Regions from separate parts of the Roseococcus sp. GW821-FHT12F05 genome, predicted to be linked through region 1. Evidence: predicted binding sites of a transcription regulator. Region 1 holds the regulator's gene; the other holds the start of a gene.

Region 1 (7,708 bases):
ATTCGCCATGCTTTGGCGATGGATGGGGGCGAGGTCGCCCACGGCTTTGGGCGGCGCGCCGCGCAGCAGCTTTTCCCCCGCGGCCGAGGGCACTTCCGCGAGATAGCCGAGCTGCTGGTGATGGCGGATCTTCAGCGCCGCCACGCCCCAGGCCTGGGCGAGATCCACCTGCATGGCCGCGATGGCGCCGCGCGCGTCGTCGCGCAGCCGGCGCAGCGCGTCGAGCTCGCCGTCATAGCCGACGGCGACCACGGTGCCGTCGTCGAGCCGTGCGGGCAGTTCGGCGGCCAGCGCCCGCGCCAGCTCGGTGGCCGTTCCGGGCGCGGCGGAGAGCGGCGCGATCGCCTCGACGAGCAGCGCAGGCTCCGCACCCACCAGCGCCGCCGCCAGTTTCTGCGCGCGCTGTAGCCCGTCGCGGATGGCGCCCAGGTCGCGCGGGAAAAACCGCTCCAGGCTGATGCGGGCCAGCGCGCGCGCCATGTCCGGCGCGCCCTTCAGCGCGGTGCGCACCGCGGCCCGGCGCGGCGTGTCCTCGCGCAGCGCGGCCACCGCCTCGTGCCTGCGGCGGATCGCCGCGAGATCGTCCAGCGGCGAGGCCAGCCGCGCCGCCAGCTCGCGCGCGCCGGCGCCGGTCAGCGTGCGGTCCACGGCGGAGAGCAACGAGGCGCCGCGCGGCCCTTCCAGGATGTCCAGGCTGCGGCGCGTCGCGGCGTCCAGCAGCAGCACGCCCTTCGCGCCCTCGGCGACCGGCGGCGAGAGCCGCGGTAGCGCGCCGTTGTTCACCGCGCGCACATACTCGACCGCCATGGCCGCCGCTGCGACCTCGGCCTCGCCGAAGCTGCCGAAGCCGTCCAGCGCGGCCACGCCCAGGGCGCCCGCGAGCCGCGCCGGCGCGTCGCGCGGCGGGATGGAGACGACCGCGCCCTCGATACGCAGCGCCTCCTCGGCCAGGATCTCCGAAGGGTCGAGCCGGGCGATCAGCGCCGCCGGGTCCGCGCCCGCCTGGGTGAAGAAGAGCCCCGTCGTCACGTCGAGCCAGGCCGCGCCGCCCTGCACCAGCGCCAGCAGCCAGGCCGGGCGCGCCGCGTCGAGCAGCGCCTCCTCCGTCGCGGTGCCGGGGGTGACGATGCGCACGATCTCGCGCCGGATGGTCGGCGCGCGGCGGGCCTTGGCCTCCTCCGGCGTCTCCAGCTGGTCGCAGATCGCGACCCGGAAGCCGCGGCGGATCAGCCGCGCGAGATAGGCCTCGTGGCTGTGCGCGGGCACGCCGCACATGCGGATGGGGCGGCCCTGGTGCTCGCCGCGATAGGTGAGGGCGAGGCCGAGCGCCTCGCTCGCCGCTTCCGCGTCGTCATGGAACATCTCGAAGAAGTCGCCCATGCGGAAGAAGACGAGCGCCGATCCGGCCGCAGCCTTCGCCGCGAACCATTGTGCCATCGCGGGGGTGGCACCCTCCGCAGTCATCCTTTGCTCCACGAAGCTTGCATAGCCGAGCGTTTCGCACCCGCGAAGGGGCCTCCTTGCGGGGCACCTTCCCAATCGACAAGGTGAAGCCCAGGCAACTTGAATTCGGGACGAACGACAATGGACGATGTGCGCAAGGATGGGCTGGTGGATACGCGGACGGCGCGCATCACAGGGGAAGAAGCGCTGGCGATGCATGCCGAGGGCCGCCCCGGCAAGCTGGAGATCCGCCTCACCAAGCCGCTGGTCACGGCGCGCGACCTCAGCCTCGCCTACTCGCCCGGCGTGGCCGAGCCCTGCCTGCACATCCACCGCAACCCCGCGCTCGCCTACGACTACACGAGCAAGGGGAACTTCGTGGCCGTGGTGTCCAACGGCACGGCCGTGCTGGGCCTGGGCAACCTCGGCGCGCTGGCTGGCAAGCCGGTGATGGAAGGCAAGGTCGCGCTGTTCAAGCGCTTCGCCGACGTGGACGGCATCGACCTCTGCCTCAACACGGAGGACGTGGACGAGTTCGTGAACTGCGTCCGGTTCCTCGGCCCGAGCTTCGGCGGAATCAACCTCGAGGATATCAAGGCGCCGGAATGCTTCGTCATCGAAAGCCGACTCCGCGAGCTGATGGACATCCCCGTTTTCCACGACGACCAGCACGGAACGGCGATCGTCGCGGCGGCCGGCCTCATCAACGCCGCCCATCTGACGGGCCGCGACCTTAAGACGACTAAGCTCGTCATCAACGGCGCCGGCGCGGCGGCCATCGCCTGCGCCGAACTGCTGAAGGCCATGGGCGTGAGCCCGCAGAACGTCATCCTCTGCGACACCAAGGGCGTCGTGTACCGCGGCCGCACCGAGGGCATGAACCAGTGGAAATCGGCGCATGCGATCGACACCGACCGGCGCACGCTCACCCAGGCGCTGGAGGGCGCGGACTGTTTCTTCGGCCTTTCGGTGAAGGGCGCGTTGACGCCTGAGATGCTCCGGGCGATGGCGCCCGCGCCGATCATCTTCGCCATGGCCAATCCGGACCCCGAGATCACGCCGGACGAGGCCAAGGCCGCGCGGCCGGACTGCATCATCGCCACGGGCCGCTCGGACTATCCCAACCAGGTGAACAACGTCCTGGGCTTCCCCTTCATCTTTCGCGGCGCGCTGGACGTGCGGGCCAGCACCATCAACGACGCGATGAAGATCGCCGCGGCCCATGCGCTGGCCGGGCTGGCGCGTGAGGAGGTGCCGGAGGAGGTGGCGCGCTCGGGCGCCGGCAAGCAGCTCGTCTTCGGGCCGGAATACATCATCCCCAACGCCTTCGACCCGCGGCTGATCAGCCGCGTGCCGGTCGCCGTCGCGGAGGCCGCGGTGCGCTCGGGCGTCGCGCGCAAGCCGATGATCGACACCCAGCGCTATGGGCGCGAGCTGGCGAGCCGGCTCGACGTCGCGGTGAACGCGCTGGAGGCGATCCACGAGCGCGTGCGGGAGAACCCGCAGCGCGTGGTCTTCGCCGAGGGCGAGGACGAGACCGTCATCCGCGCTGCGATCAACTTCCGCAATGCGGGCTACGGCTATCCGATCCTGGTCGGCCGGGAGGAGCGCATCAGCGGGACGGTCGCGGCACTCGGCGTGCGGCTGCCGGACGGGATCGAGATCCACAATGCCCGGCTTTCCTCGCAGAACCGGCGCTATGCCGAGTGGCTCTACGCCCGCAAGCAGCGCGACGGCTTCCTGTTCCGCGACTGCCAGCGGCTGGTGAACCTGGACCGCAACGTCTTCGCCGCCTGCATGCTGGCGATGGGCGACGCCGATGCGATCGTCACCGGCGAGACGCGCAGCTACTCGGTGACGCTCGACGGCCTCAACATGGCGCTGGACCATGACGGCGTGCTCTTCGGCCTGACCATGATGATCGCGCGGCGCTCCGGCACGGTGCTGGTGGCCGATACGGCGATCCATGAGCGGCCGGACGCGGCGACGCTGGCGGAGATCGCGATCCGCAGCGCGGCCACGGCACGGCGCATGGGGCTCACGCCGCGCGTGGCCTTCCTCTCCTTCTCCACCTTCGGGGATCCGAAGGGCAGCATTCCCGGCAGCCTCCGCGAGGCGGTGAAGCTGCTGGACGCGGCGGGGGTGGATTTCGAGTATGACGGCGAGATGGGCGCGGATGTGGCGCTGGATGCGAACCTGCGGGCGAACCTCTATCCGTTCTGCCGGCTCACCGGGCCGGCCAACGTGCTGGTGATGCCCGGGCTGCACGCCGCGCATATCCTCACCAAGGCCGTGCCGCACCTGACCTCGGCGACGACGATCGGGCCGATCCTGATGGGGCTGCGCCAGCCGGCGCAGATCGTGCCGACGGGGGCAGGGGTGAACCAGCTGCTGGATATGGCGGCGCTGGCGGCGTACCAGGCGATCGTGAAGTAAAAGCGAGGGGCTCTGCCCCTCGGTTGTCTCCGCTTCGCGGCCAAGCCCCGCCAGGGCTTTGGCCCTGGACCCTATGACTTTGATCTTGAATGAATTCGCCGGGGTGTTTGAGGGGTAGAGCCCCTCAGGCCGGCTTCCCCGCCACGACCACCATGGCCGGCTTCAGCAACCGTCCATGCAGCGTCCAGGCGCTCGACCAGGCCTGCAGCACCGTGCCCGGCGTCACGCCTTCCGGCGCGGGGGCCTCGCTCATCGCTTGGTGCAGCTCGGGGTCGAAGGGCTGTCCCTCCGCCGGCTTGCGGTGGATGCCGTTGACCTCCATCCGCTGGAGCAGGAAGCGCTCCACGCCCTCGAAGCCCTGGCGCATCTTGCCGATGATCTCGGGCTCGCCCTCGGCGGGCGGCGGCAGCATGGTGACGCCGCGGTGCAGGTTCTCGAAAGCCTCCACCACGTCGCCCGCGAATTTCTGGACGGCGTAGTTGCGGGCCTTCTCCACCTCGTCCTTGGCGCGGTTGCGGACGTTCTGGATCTCCGCCTCGGCGCGGAGCCAGCGGTCCTTCATCTCGGCGAGCTGGGCCTCGAGGGCGGCGATGCGCTCCTCGGGCCCAGGGGGGGATGCAGGCGTCGGGGGCACATCGGGGGTGTCCGGCGCGAGGTCGGCCGGGTTCGGGGTCTGCGGATCGCTCATGGCTCGTCAGGTAATCGTCCGATGACGCCGGATCAACCCAGCAAACGGCCGATCACGCGCGCCGTGTAGTCCACGACGGGAATCACCCGGCCATAGTTGATCCGCGAGGGGCCGATCACGCCGATCGCGCCCACGATGCTCTGGTTGCTGCCGGCGGGGCCGCTGCGGAAGGGCGCCACCACGACGGAGAGGCCGGCGGAGGAAAAAAGCCCGCTTTCCGCGCCGATGAAGATCTGCACGCCCTCGCCGCGCTGGGCGAGCTCCAGCAGCTTCAAGGTGGTCTCCTGGGCCTCCAGCCGCTCGAACAGCGCCTGAATCTCGGAGACGGCGGAGAGATTCTCCATGTTCTGCAGCAGCCGCGCCTGGCCGCGCAGGATCAGCGAGCCGCTGCCCCCGCCCGCCCAGGTGGCCAGCCCGGCCTCGATCACCTGCTGCGTCAGGGCATCGAGCGCGGTGCGGTTGGCCGCGATCTCCTCGGTGACGTTGGCGCGGGTCTCGTCCAGCGTGCGGCCGGCGAGGCGGGCGTTGAGGTAGTTGCCGGCCTGGACGAGCGCGGAGGGCGGCAGCTCGGCCGGCACCTCGATGACGCGGTTCTCCACGCGACCGTCGCCCTGGACGAGGACCACGAGGGCCCGGCCAGGGCCCAGCGGCACGAATTCGATATGGCGCAGCGGCGCCTCGCCCTTGGGGGCGATGACCAGCCCGGCGGCGCCGGCGAGGCCCGAAAGCATCTGTCCCGCCTCGGCCAATGTCTCCTGCAGGGAACGGCCATGGGCGGCGCAGCGGGCGGTGATCTCCGCCCGCTCCTCCTCGCCGAGGTCGCCGAATTCCAGCAGGCCGTCGACGAAGAGGCGCAGCCCCTGCTGCGTCGGCAGGCGGCCGGCGCTGGTGTGGGGGGCGTAGAGGAGGCCGGCCTCCTCCAGATCCGCCATGACGTTGCGGATGGAGGCGGGGGAGAGGTTCAGGGGCAGGCGGCGCGAGAGCGTACGGCTCCCCACGGGCTCGCCGGTCGCGACATAGACCTCGACCAGCTCGCGGAGGACCGCGGTGGATCGGGCATCGAGGGCGCTAGAGGCGATCCCGGGCACCGTGAACAAGGGTGACTTCAAGGGGGTGTGCATCGCTCGTGACAGCTTGGGTATCGCCGGGGTCCGGGTCAACCATTGATTGGCGCACCCCTGGTCAGCGGCCGCCACCTGCGGCTATTGCGCGGGCTGGACCCAACCGGGTCTAGCCAATTTGCCGAGAGGCTGATTCACGCTTCAGATCGAGCGATCTGAAGCGATCAGGCTCTAAAACCCGAGGAATCCTGCACATGCGCCCATCCGGCCGCGCTTCCGACGCCCTGCGCTCCGTCTCGATCGAGACGGGCATCTCCAAGCATGCGGAAGGCTCCTGCCTGATCCGCATGGGCAACACCGAGGTGCTCTGCGCCGCCAGCGTGGAAGGTCGGGTGCCGCCCTTCATGCGCAACCAGGGGCTGGGCTGGGTGACGGCCGAGTACGGCATGCTGCCCCGTGCCACCCACACCCGCGGCGACCGCGAGGCGGCGCGCGGCAAGCAGTCGGGCCGGACGCAGGAGATCCAGCGCCTCATCGGCCGCAGCCTGCGCGCCGTGGTGGACCGCAAGGCGATGGGCGAGATGACGATCACGCTGGATTGCGACGTGATCAACGCCGATGCCGGCACGCGCTGCGCCGCCATCACCGGCGCCTGGGTGGCGCTGCGGCTGGCCTTCCAGCACTGCGTGAGCAACAACATCATGAAGGCGATCCCGCTGACGGACCATGTGGCGGCCGTTTCCTGCGGCATCGCGGGCGGCGAGGCGATCCTGGACCTCGACTATGCCGAGGACAGCGCGGCCGATGCAGACGCCAACTTCGTGCTGACCGGGGCGGGCCATCTCGTCGAGGTGCAGGCCACGGCCGAGGGCGCGCCCTTCAGCGAGGCGCAGTTCCTGGCGATGCTCGACCTGGCGCGCGACGGCGTGGCGGCGCTGGTGGCGAAGCAGAAGGAAGCTGTCGGGCTGTGACCGATCGGCGGAGGGCGGAGGGGCCGCAGGCCACGAGCACCGGAGCCGTGAATCGGCCGCCCGAACATGTGAGAAAGCTGGCGCCCGGCAAGCTCGTCCTGGCCAGCCACAACGCCGGCAAGCTGCGCGAGTTCGGTGGGCTGCTGGCGCCCTACGGGATGGAGCTGGTCTCGGCCGGCGCGCTCGGCCTGCCGGAGCCGGAGGAGACGGGCGACACCTTCATCGCCAACGCCACCATCAAGGCGCTGGCGGCGACGGCGGCCACGGGGCTGCCGGCGCTGGCCGACGACAGCGGCATCGAGGTCACGGCGCTGGGCGGCCGGCCCGGTGTGCGCACCGCCGACTGGGCCATGCGCCCGGACGGCTCGCGCGACTATCCCTCGGCGATGGCACGGATCGCGGCCGAAGACGGCAGCGCGGACCGGCGCTGCGCCTTCGTGGCCGTGCTGGTCCTGGCCTGGCCGGACGGGCACACGGAATCCTTCGAGGGTAGGGTGGAGGGATGTTGGGTCGCCCCGCCGCGCGGGGAAAACGGCTTCGGCTACGACCCGATGTTCGTCCCGGAAGGCAAGTCGCTGACCTTCGGCGAGATGACGCCGGAGCAAAAGGCGCGGCACAGCCACCGTGCCCGGGCCTTCGCGGCGTTGGCGGCCGCCAGCCTGAGTTGAGAGGGCTCTGCGCGGCCCTGAAGACTTGGCCGCCCGATCGCTCTTAGCCTCCCTAACTTTCGTTATGCACAATAGATTATAACGGTAGATCGCGACAATTAGGGGCTGTTCTGCCTCTCCTCGCGAGCGTAGCGTTTCCGAAGACGGGCTGCATCCCGATCCAACGGGATCCGCCGGGACCGGAAACGATTGCGGAAACAAGAATGACAGAGATCCGATACATCGCCCCTCAGACGCTCGACGAGGCCGTCGGGGCCTATGCCGCCGCCGCGGGCGCCGCGCGCATCCTGGCCGGCGGGACCGACCTTCTGGTGCAGATGCGCTCCGGCGTCGTCCGCCCCGGCACGATCATCGACATCAAGAAGATTGCCGAGACCATGGCCATCGAGGAGACCGCCGATGGCGGCTTCGTGATCGGCGCCGCGGTCTCCGGCGCGGAGC
Region 2 (7,708 bases), on a different contig from region 1:
TTCGGCGGGCAGGTAGCGGAGCGGGCCGGAGCCCACGACCTCGCGGATCGGCTGGCCCGGCGCGCCCTGGAGCAGCCGCTCGGGCATGATGACGGGCACGAAGCCGACCACCTTGGCCAGCGCGTCGGGCAGGCGCGGAAAGGGGCGCTTCAGGCGGAACTGGATGGTCCGGTCGTCCGGCGCCGACACCTCGTCCACCGCGGCGTAGAGGGCCTGGCCATAGGCGTCGATGCGGCCCCATCGGGCCAGCGAGGCGACGCAATCCCGCGCGCGCACGGGCTCGCCGTCGTGGAAGCGCAGCCCCTCGCGCAGCGTCAGGCGCCAGAGCTTGCCGTCGTCTTCCGTGACCGCCCCCTCCACCATCTGCGGCTGCGGGCGGAGCTGCGCGTCCAGGCCGTAGAGCGTGTCGTAGGCCATGTAGGCATGGCCGCGCGTGACCAGCGACGTCGTGGCGAAAGGATCGAGCACCGCGAGGTCCGCGAAGGGCACGAAGCGCAGCGGCCGGGCGCGCTGCGCGTGGCCGAGCCGGGGCGCCGCGATCGCGGCGGCGGTGGCGGTGAGGAGGTGGCGTCGCTGCATCGGTCCTGTCCTGTCGGAGGCTTCAGGCGGCAAGAAAGGCGCCGATCTCGGCGGAGGCGGCCGGCTCCTCCTCCAGCACGAGATGGCCGGCGCCCTCGTAGGCGGAAAGCCGCGCATCCGGCAGCAGCCGCGCCCAGGCCTCGCCATGCGCCAGCGGCCGGACGCGGTCCGAGCTACCCCAGACGAGCAGCGTCGGCGTGCGGATGCGGTGCAGCCAGCGCTCCAGCTTGGGATTGCCGGAGGGGCGGTCCCAGGTGATGCGGGCGGTGGCCTTGGTCTCGCGGTAGCGCAGCGTGAGGAAGGGCAGGTCATGCCCCTCGGGCAGGTAGGGCTTCAGCCGCTCGGGGCGCGCGGTGAGGTGGGCCATCACCTGCGATGGGTGCAGCGCGAGCAGGTCGGTGGAGGGCGGGTCGCGCACCACGAGGCCGGAGGGCGCCACCAGGGCCAGCTTCCGCAGCCGCTCCTGCTGGACCAGCGCGATCTCCGCCGCCATCCAGCCGCCGAAGGAATAGCCGACGAGCGAGATCCGCCCGAGGTTCAGCGCATCGAAGAGGTCGAGATAGTGCAGCACGTAGTCCTGCATGGAATCGATGCGCGGATCGTCCGCGGATTCGCCGAAGCCGGGATGGTAGGGAACGATCACGCGGTGCGTCCGCGTCCAGTCCCGCAGGTAGTCGAAGCCCGTGAAGGTGCCGCTGCCGTGCAGGAAGATGACCGGCTCGCCGGTGCCGCGCGCATGCACCACGGTGCGGATGCCGTTGAGCTCGAGCTCGATCCGCTCGAAGCCTTCGAGCGTCGCCCTGCCGCGTTCGAGCGCTGTCTGCACGCCGATCTCCCCACAAGTGGCGTTTACCGATAGCTTCGAGGCTAAGACGTCCGGCGCGCCAGCGCGAGAGGAGCAGATCCATGCCCATCCTGCCGAACACCGAATTCTTCGCCTGGCACTTCATGCCCTACACGAAGCTGCCCGAGGACATCGACCAGCACGGCTCGCTCTGGGTGGACTTTTCGAACTCCCATTTCGATCCGGAGGAAGGCCACCGGCTCTACCAGCGCTACATCTCCGAGCTGGTGCTGGCGGAGAAGCTGGGCTTCGACGGGCTTTGCGTGAACGAACACCACGCCACCCCCTACAGCCTGATGCCCGTGCCCTCGGTGATCGCCGCCGCGCTGATCCCGCAGACGACGCGCGCCAAGATCTGCGTGATGGGCACGCCGCCCGGCCTCGACTACCCGCACCGGCTCGCCGCCTCCTACGCCATGCTCGACGTGATGTCGGGCGGGCGGCTGGAGGTCGCCTTCCCGCTCGGCACGCCCATGGAATACTGGGCCGGCGCGGTAAGTCCCGTGACGGCGCGCGAGCGCCAGCAGGAGGCGCTCGACCTCATCATCCGCGCCTGGACCGAGCCCGGCCCGCTGCGGCACGAGGGGCAGTTCTACACCTACCGCTTCCTGAACGTCTGGCCGCGGCCGTTCCAGCAGCCGCATCCGCCGGTCTACCTGGTGGGGTCCGGCAGCCCGGAGACCATCGAGCTCGCGGCCCAGCGGGGCTTCGGCTATTCCTCGACCTTCAGCCCGATCAAGAGCCAGCTCGCCGCCCAGGCGCGGCTGCGCGAGCGGGCCAAGGAATACGGCCACACCATCCGGCCCGACCAGGTGCCGATGGTCTGCATGGCCTATGTCGCCGAGACCGACGAGCAGGCGATGGAGGAGATGCTTCCGCACGTGAAGTTCTTCTTCAACACGCTGACCCGCGCCGGCCGCTTCATCGACGCGCCGGGCTATCTCTCGGAGGAGCAGTTCGTCGCGCGCAACGGCAAGATGCTGCCCGACACCCACGGCAAGTTCGACTGGGACCAGATCCTGACGCAGTTCCGCGTCGTCGCCGGCAGCGCGAAGACGGTCGCCGACAAGGTCGAGGCCTGGGCGGAGGAGGCCGGCACCAGCCGCATCATCTTCCAGGTCCACCGGGCCGACATGCCGCACTGGAAGGTCGTGAAGACCATCACGGCGCTGGCCGAGCAGGTGATTCCGGAGCTGAAGCGCCGGCGCGACGCGGCCCCGGCGAAGATGGCGGCGGAGTAGCCTGGCGCCGAGGGCGGGCGTGACCATCTCGTCGCCCATGCCCAGCCGCCGCGCCGCCCTCGCCTCCCTGCTCCTGCCCGCCGCGGCGCCCGCCCGGGCGGCCGAGCCCGACCCGGCGCTGCTCGCCCGCGGCCTCGCCATGGCCGAGGCCACGCCGCATCTGCGCACGCTGATCGTCGCCCGGCAGGGCGTGCCCGTGCTCGAGCGCGCCTGGCACGGCGCGAGCGTGGCGCGGCCCACGAACATCAAGTCGGCGGCCAAGACGATCGTCGCCACCCTGGCGGGCATCGCCGTGGCGCGGGGCGTCTTCGCGCTCGACGATCCGATCGCCCCGATCCTCGGCCGGCTGGTGCCGCCGGAGGCTGATCCGCGCGTCGGCCACATCACCATCCGGCATCTGGCCGGCATGCGCGCGGGGCTGGAGAGCACCTCCGGCGCCCTCTACGGCCGCTGGGTCTCCAGCGCGAACTGGCTGAGCTTCGTCCTCACGCGTCCCTTCGTCGACGAGCCCGGCGGCCGGATGGTCTATTCGACCGGCTCCAGCCACCTCCTCGGCGCCGTGCTCGCGCGGGCCACGGGCCGCTCGCTGCGCGAGCTGGCGCAGGCCTGGCTGGGGACGCCCCTCGGCTTCGCCGTGCCCGACTGGCGGCGTGACCCGCAGGGCTTCCATTTCGGCGGCAACGACATGGCGCTGACGCCCGAGGCGCTCCTGGCTTTCGGCGAATGCTGCCGGAACGGCGGCCGGCACATGGGCCGGCAGGTCATCCCCGGGGCCTTCCTGGCCGAAGCCTGGCGCCCTGCGGTGCGCTCGGCCTTCAGCGGCCAGCTCTACGGCCTCGGCTGGTGGATCGGCGAGCCGGAAGACGAGCCGGTGACCTTCGCCTGGGGCTATGGGGGCCAGATGGTCTACCTGCTGCCAAGGCTCGGCCTCACCGTGGTGATGACCTCCGACGCCGACGTGCCGCGCGTGCCGGGCCAGGTTCTGACGCGGCACGCCCTGCTGCGGGAGGGGATCTTGCCCGCCTTCTCGGCCGCCTGAGCCGGGCCGTCAGTGCAGCCGGAAGACCCCGTTCGAGTAGCGCAGCTCGGCCGGCTTGATCAGCGCCTCGCTGGCGACGCGGACGGAGTGCAGCGGACCGTCGATCTCGCGGCGCCAGAAGTCGAGGAAGCGGGTCAGCTCCGGAAATTCCGGGGCGAGGTCGTGCTTCTGCCAGATGAAGGTCTGCAGCACGGCCGGATGGTCGGGCATGTGGTAGAGAATCTCGGCGGTCATCAGCCGCCAGTCGGGTTGACGGACCATGGGTACCAAAACGTCGAGCATACGCGCTGGTCTCCTCGGAAGATGATCTCCCCGCGGGGCCGGCTCTACCTCCACTGCCGGCCCTGGACGGGCCTGTCTGTGAAGGCAGCGTGACACGGCTTCGTTGCGCGTCGCCAGAAATTTCGTTTTATTCCAGCCGATTGGCACTCTACCCCAGAGAGTGCTGCCATTCGTCTTGACTCACGCGGGAGTGCGGCCTAGATCGCTGGCACTCCCTGCCGGTGAGTGCCAGTCGGCGCCGCCCGGGGAGCTTCCCATCGCCTGATCCATTTCAGGAGGAAAGAGCCCCATGAAGTTCCGTCCCTTGCACGACCGCGTCCTCGTCCGCCGCATCACGGCCGAAGAGAAGACCGCGGGCGGCATCATCATCCCCGACACCGCCAAGGAGAAGCCGCAGGAAGGCGAAGTGCTCGCCGTCGGCAGCGGCAACGTCAGCGAGGAGGGCACCGTCCGCCCGCTCGACGTGAAGGCCGGCGACCGCATCCTGTTCGGCAAGTGGTCCGGCACGGAGGTCAAGATCGACGGCGAAGAGCTGCTGATCATGAAGGAATCCGATGTCATGGGCATCATCGAGACGACGGCCGAGGCCAAGAAGGCGGCCTGATCCAGGCCCTTCCAGGTACTCGCTCCCACAAACATATTGAGGTGACAAATGGCTGCTAAGGACGTGAAGTTCGGCGCTTCGGCGCGCGAGCGTATGATTCGCGGCGTGGACATCCTGGCCGACGCCGTGAAGGTGACGCTGGGCCCCAAGGGCCGCAACGTGGTGCTCGACAAGTCCTTCGGTGCCCCGCGCATCACGAAGGACGGCGTGACGGTCGCCAAGGAAATCGAGCTGGCCGACAAGTTCGAGAACATGGGCGCCCAGATGGTGCGCGAAGTGGCCTCGAAGACCAACGACACCGCCGGTGACGGCACCACCACCGCGACCGTGCTGGCCCAGGCCATCATCCGCGAGGGCGCCAAGGCCGTGGCCGCCGGCATGAACCCGATGGACCTCAAGCGCGGCATCGACAAGGCCGTGGCCGTGGTCGTCACCGAGCTCGAGGCGAAGACCAAGAAGATCACGACCTCCGCCGAGGTCGCCCAGGTCGGCACGCTGTCGGCCAACGGCGAGACCGAGATCGGCGAGATGATCGCGCGCGCCATGGAGAAGGTCGGCAACGAGGGTGTCATCACCGTCGAGGAAGCCAAGTCCATCCAGACCGAGCTCGACGTCGTCGAGGGCATGCAGTTCGACCGTGGCTACGTCTCCCCGTACTTCATCACGAATGCGGAGAAGATGGTCGCGGAGATGGATCAGCCCTACATCCTGATCTTCGAGAAGAAGCTCTCCCAGCTCCAGCCGATGCTGCCGCTGCTCGAGGCCGTGGTGCAGAGCGGCCGTCCGCTCGTCATCATCGCCGAGGACGTGGAGGGCGAGGCCCTGGCGACGCTCGTGGTCAACAAGCTGCGCGGCGGCCTGAAGATCGCGGCCGTGAAGGCTCCGGGCTTCGGCGATCGCCGCAAGGCGATGCTCGAGGACATCGCGATCCTGACCGGCGGTCAGCTGATCTCCGAGGACCTCGGCATCAAGCTCGAGACCGTCACGCTGCAGATGCTTGGCAAGGCCAAGACCATCCGCATCGAGAAGGAGAACACCACGATCGTCGACGGCGCCGGCGAGAAGGAAGAGATCCAGGGCCGCTGCGAGCAGATCAAGGCGCAGATCGAGGAGACCACCTCGGACTACGACCGTGAGAAGCTGCAGGAGCGCCTGGCGAAGCTCGCCGGTGGCGTGGCCGTCATCCGCGTCGGTGGCAGCACCGAGGTCGAGGTGAAGGAGCGCAAGGACCGCGTGGACGACGCGCTGCACGCGACGCGCGCCGCCGTTCAGGAAGGCATCGTTCCCGGTGGTGGCACGGCGCTGCTGCGCGCCTCGGTCAACCTGGCGACCCTCAAGGGCCTGAACAGCGACGAGCAGGTCGGCGTCGAGATCGTCCGCAAGGCGATCCAGGCCCCGCTGAAGCAGATCGCCCAGAACGCCGGCAAGGACGGCGCCGTGATCGCGGGCGAAGTGCTCCGCAGCAGCGACTGGGTGTTCGGCTACGATGCGCAGCTCGACGAGTACAAGGACCTGGTGGCCGCCGGCATCATCGACCCGACCAAGGTCGTGCGCACGGCGCTGCAGGACGCGGCCTCGGTCGCGGCGCTGCTGATCACCACCGAGGCGATGGTCGCCGAGCGTCCGGCCAAGGCTGCTCCGGCCGGTGGCCCGGGCGGCGGCGGCATGGGCGGCATGGGCGACATGGACTTCTAAGTCCAAGTCTCCAAAGCCTGTACCAGATCGGAAGGCGGCCCTCGCGGGCCGCCTTTCTTTTTGCGCGGAAATCCGTGCGTCGCGCGCGATCCGGATTGCCGATTAACATAGGTGTTTGACTCCGCGGCGACGTTCTGCGCTTTTAGCTCCCGCCTTCCTTGCCGTGCCGACCCCAGACGCTCTCCTAAGACCCGCTGGACGCCACCTGTTTGTCCGGCCGGAGGAGGCGTTTCGCGTCGGAACTCTCCGCACGCATCGATCAGGAGACAGCGGATGGCCACTGGCACCGTGAAATGGTTCAACGCCACCAAGGGTTACGGCTTCATCACGCCGGCCGGCGGCGGCAAGGACGTGTTCGTCCACATCACCGCCGTGCAGGCCGCGGGGCTTCAAGGCCTCAAGGACGGGCAGACGGTGAGCTTCGACCTCACCGAGGAGCGCGGCAAGACCGCGGCCGTCAACCTCAAGGTCTGAGGCGCGGGGAGGCACCGCCTCCCGTCGCCGGACTTCGGAAAGGCCTCTCCCGGATCCCCGGGGGAGGCCTTTTGCTTGACCAAGCCGCCAGATTTGCCATATCAAAACGCGTATCAATACGTCATTTGAACTGTCATTGGAGCATCACCTCATGGCGAGGGGCTTTTCCGAAGCGCAGAGCGCCTTCGAGCCGGCTGGCCCGGCCCGCTATCTCGACCCGATGGGCCATGTCGCCATTCCGGCTCTGGCCGAGGCCTTCGGCGTCTCCGGCGCGCAATTCGCCGAGACCGCCGGCCTCACGCCCGAGGCCGTGCACCGCACCTCGCGCCTCCACGCGCCGAAGACCCAGGCCCGCGCCCGCGAGGTGCTGGAGATCCTCTACCGCATCACCGAATGGGCCGGCGGCGAGAAGCAGGCCATGGCCTGGTACCGCGCCGAGCCGCTCCCTGCCTTCGGCGGCCGCACCGCCGAGGCGCTGGTAAAGGACGGCAAGGCCGCCGCCGTCCGCGACTACCTGGACCACATCGCCACCGGCGGGTTCGCTTGAGATGGAGCGGAACGGCCTGGCGCGCGCATCATCCGCGATGGTCCTGGGCGCCGCTCTCGGGTGAGGGCGCGGCGCTCAAGGGCGGGCGCTTCAATCCGGTCGGCGTGCCGACGCTGTATCTGGCGCTGAGCATCGAGGGCATGTTGGTGGAGATGGGCCACGGCTTCGCCCGTCGCCTCGATCCGCTGACCGTCTGCGCCTACGAGGTCGATATGGACGGGATCACCGACCTCCGCAGCGAGGAGACGCGCGAAGCGGCCGGCGTCGCGCTGGCGGACATGGCCTGCCCCTGGGCGCTGGACCGCGCCGAGGGCCGCAAGCCCGCCTCATGGGCGATCGCGCAGCGGCTGACCGCCGCCGGCGCCTCGGGAATCCTCGTGCCGTCCTTCGCGAACGGCGCGCG

Evidence for each region. Region 1 encodes HrcA, which represses chaperone genes, less so after heat shock. Its sites were predicted from a motif close to GTTNGCACTCNCNNNNNGNGAGTGCNAAC; they were not measured.
Region 2: groES (co-chaperone GroES) is a predicted target of HrcA. The motif match lies at 4,190-4,218, and genes of this name have one in related genera.

Annotation. Positions count from the first base shown of each region.
Region 1 covers NZ_JBXAQB010000017.1:88,958-96,665, forward strand. The annotation lists gene mutS (DNA mismatch repair protein MutS) at 1-1,464, opposite strand, end outside; gene AC1ROY_RS28960 (NADP-dependent malic enzyme) at 1,585-3,879, shown strand; gene AC1ROY_RS28965 (nucleotide exchange factor GrpE) at 4,004-4,567, opposite strand; gene hrcA (heat-inducible transcriptional repressor HrcA) at 4,600-5,688, opposite strand; gene rph (ribonuclease PH) at 5,883-6,599, shown strand; gene AC1ROY_RS28980 (non-canonical purine NTP pyrophosphatase) at 6,647-7,267, shown strand; gene AC1ROY_RS28985 (FAD binding domain-containing protein) at 7,471-7,708, shown strand, end outside.
Region 2 covers NZ_JBXAQB010000001.1:326,841-334,548, forward strand. The annotation lists gene AC1ROY_RS01680 (ABC transporter substrate-binding protein) at 1-579, opposite strand, end outside; gene AC1ROY_RS01685 (alpha/beta fold hydrolase) at 602-1,405, opposite strand; gene AC1ROY_RS01690 (LLM class flavin-dependent oxidoreductase) at 1,486-2,664, shown strand; gene AC1ROY_RS01695 (serine hydrolase domain-containing protein) at 2,684-3,703, shown strand; gene AC1ROY_RS01700 (usg protein) at 3,713-3,964, opposite strand; gene groES (co-chaperone GroES) at 4,275-4,589, shown strand; gene groL (chaperonin GroEL) at 4,638-6,284, shown strand; gene AC1ROY_RS01715 (cold-shock protein) at 6,558-6,758, shown strand; gene AC1ROY_RS01720 (MbcA/ParS/Xre antitoxin family protein) at 6,910-7,305, shown strand; gene AC1ROY_RS01725 (RES family NAD+ phosphorylase) at 7,302-7,708, shown strand, end outside.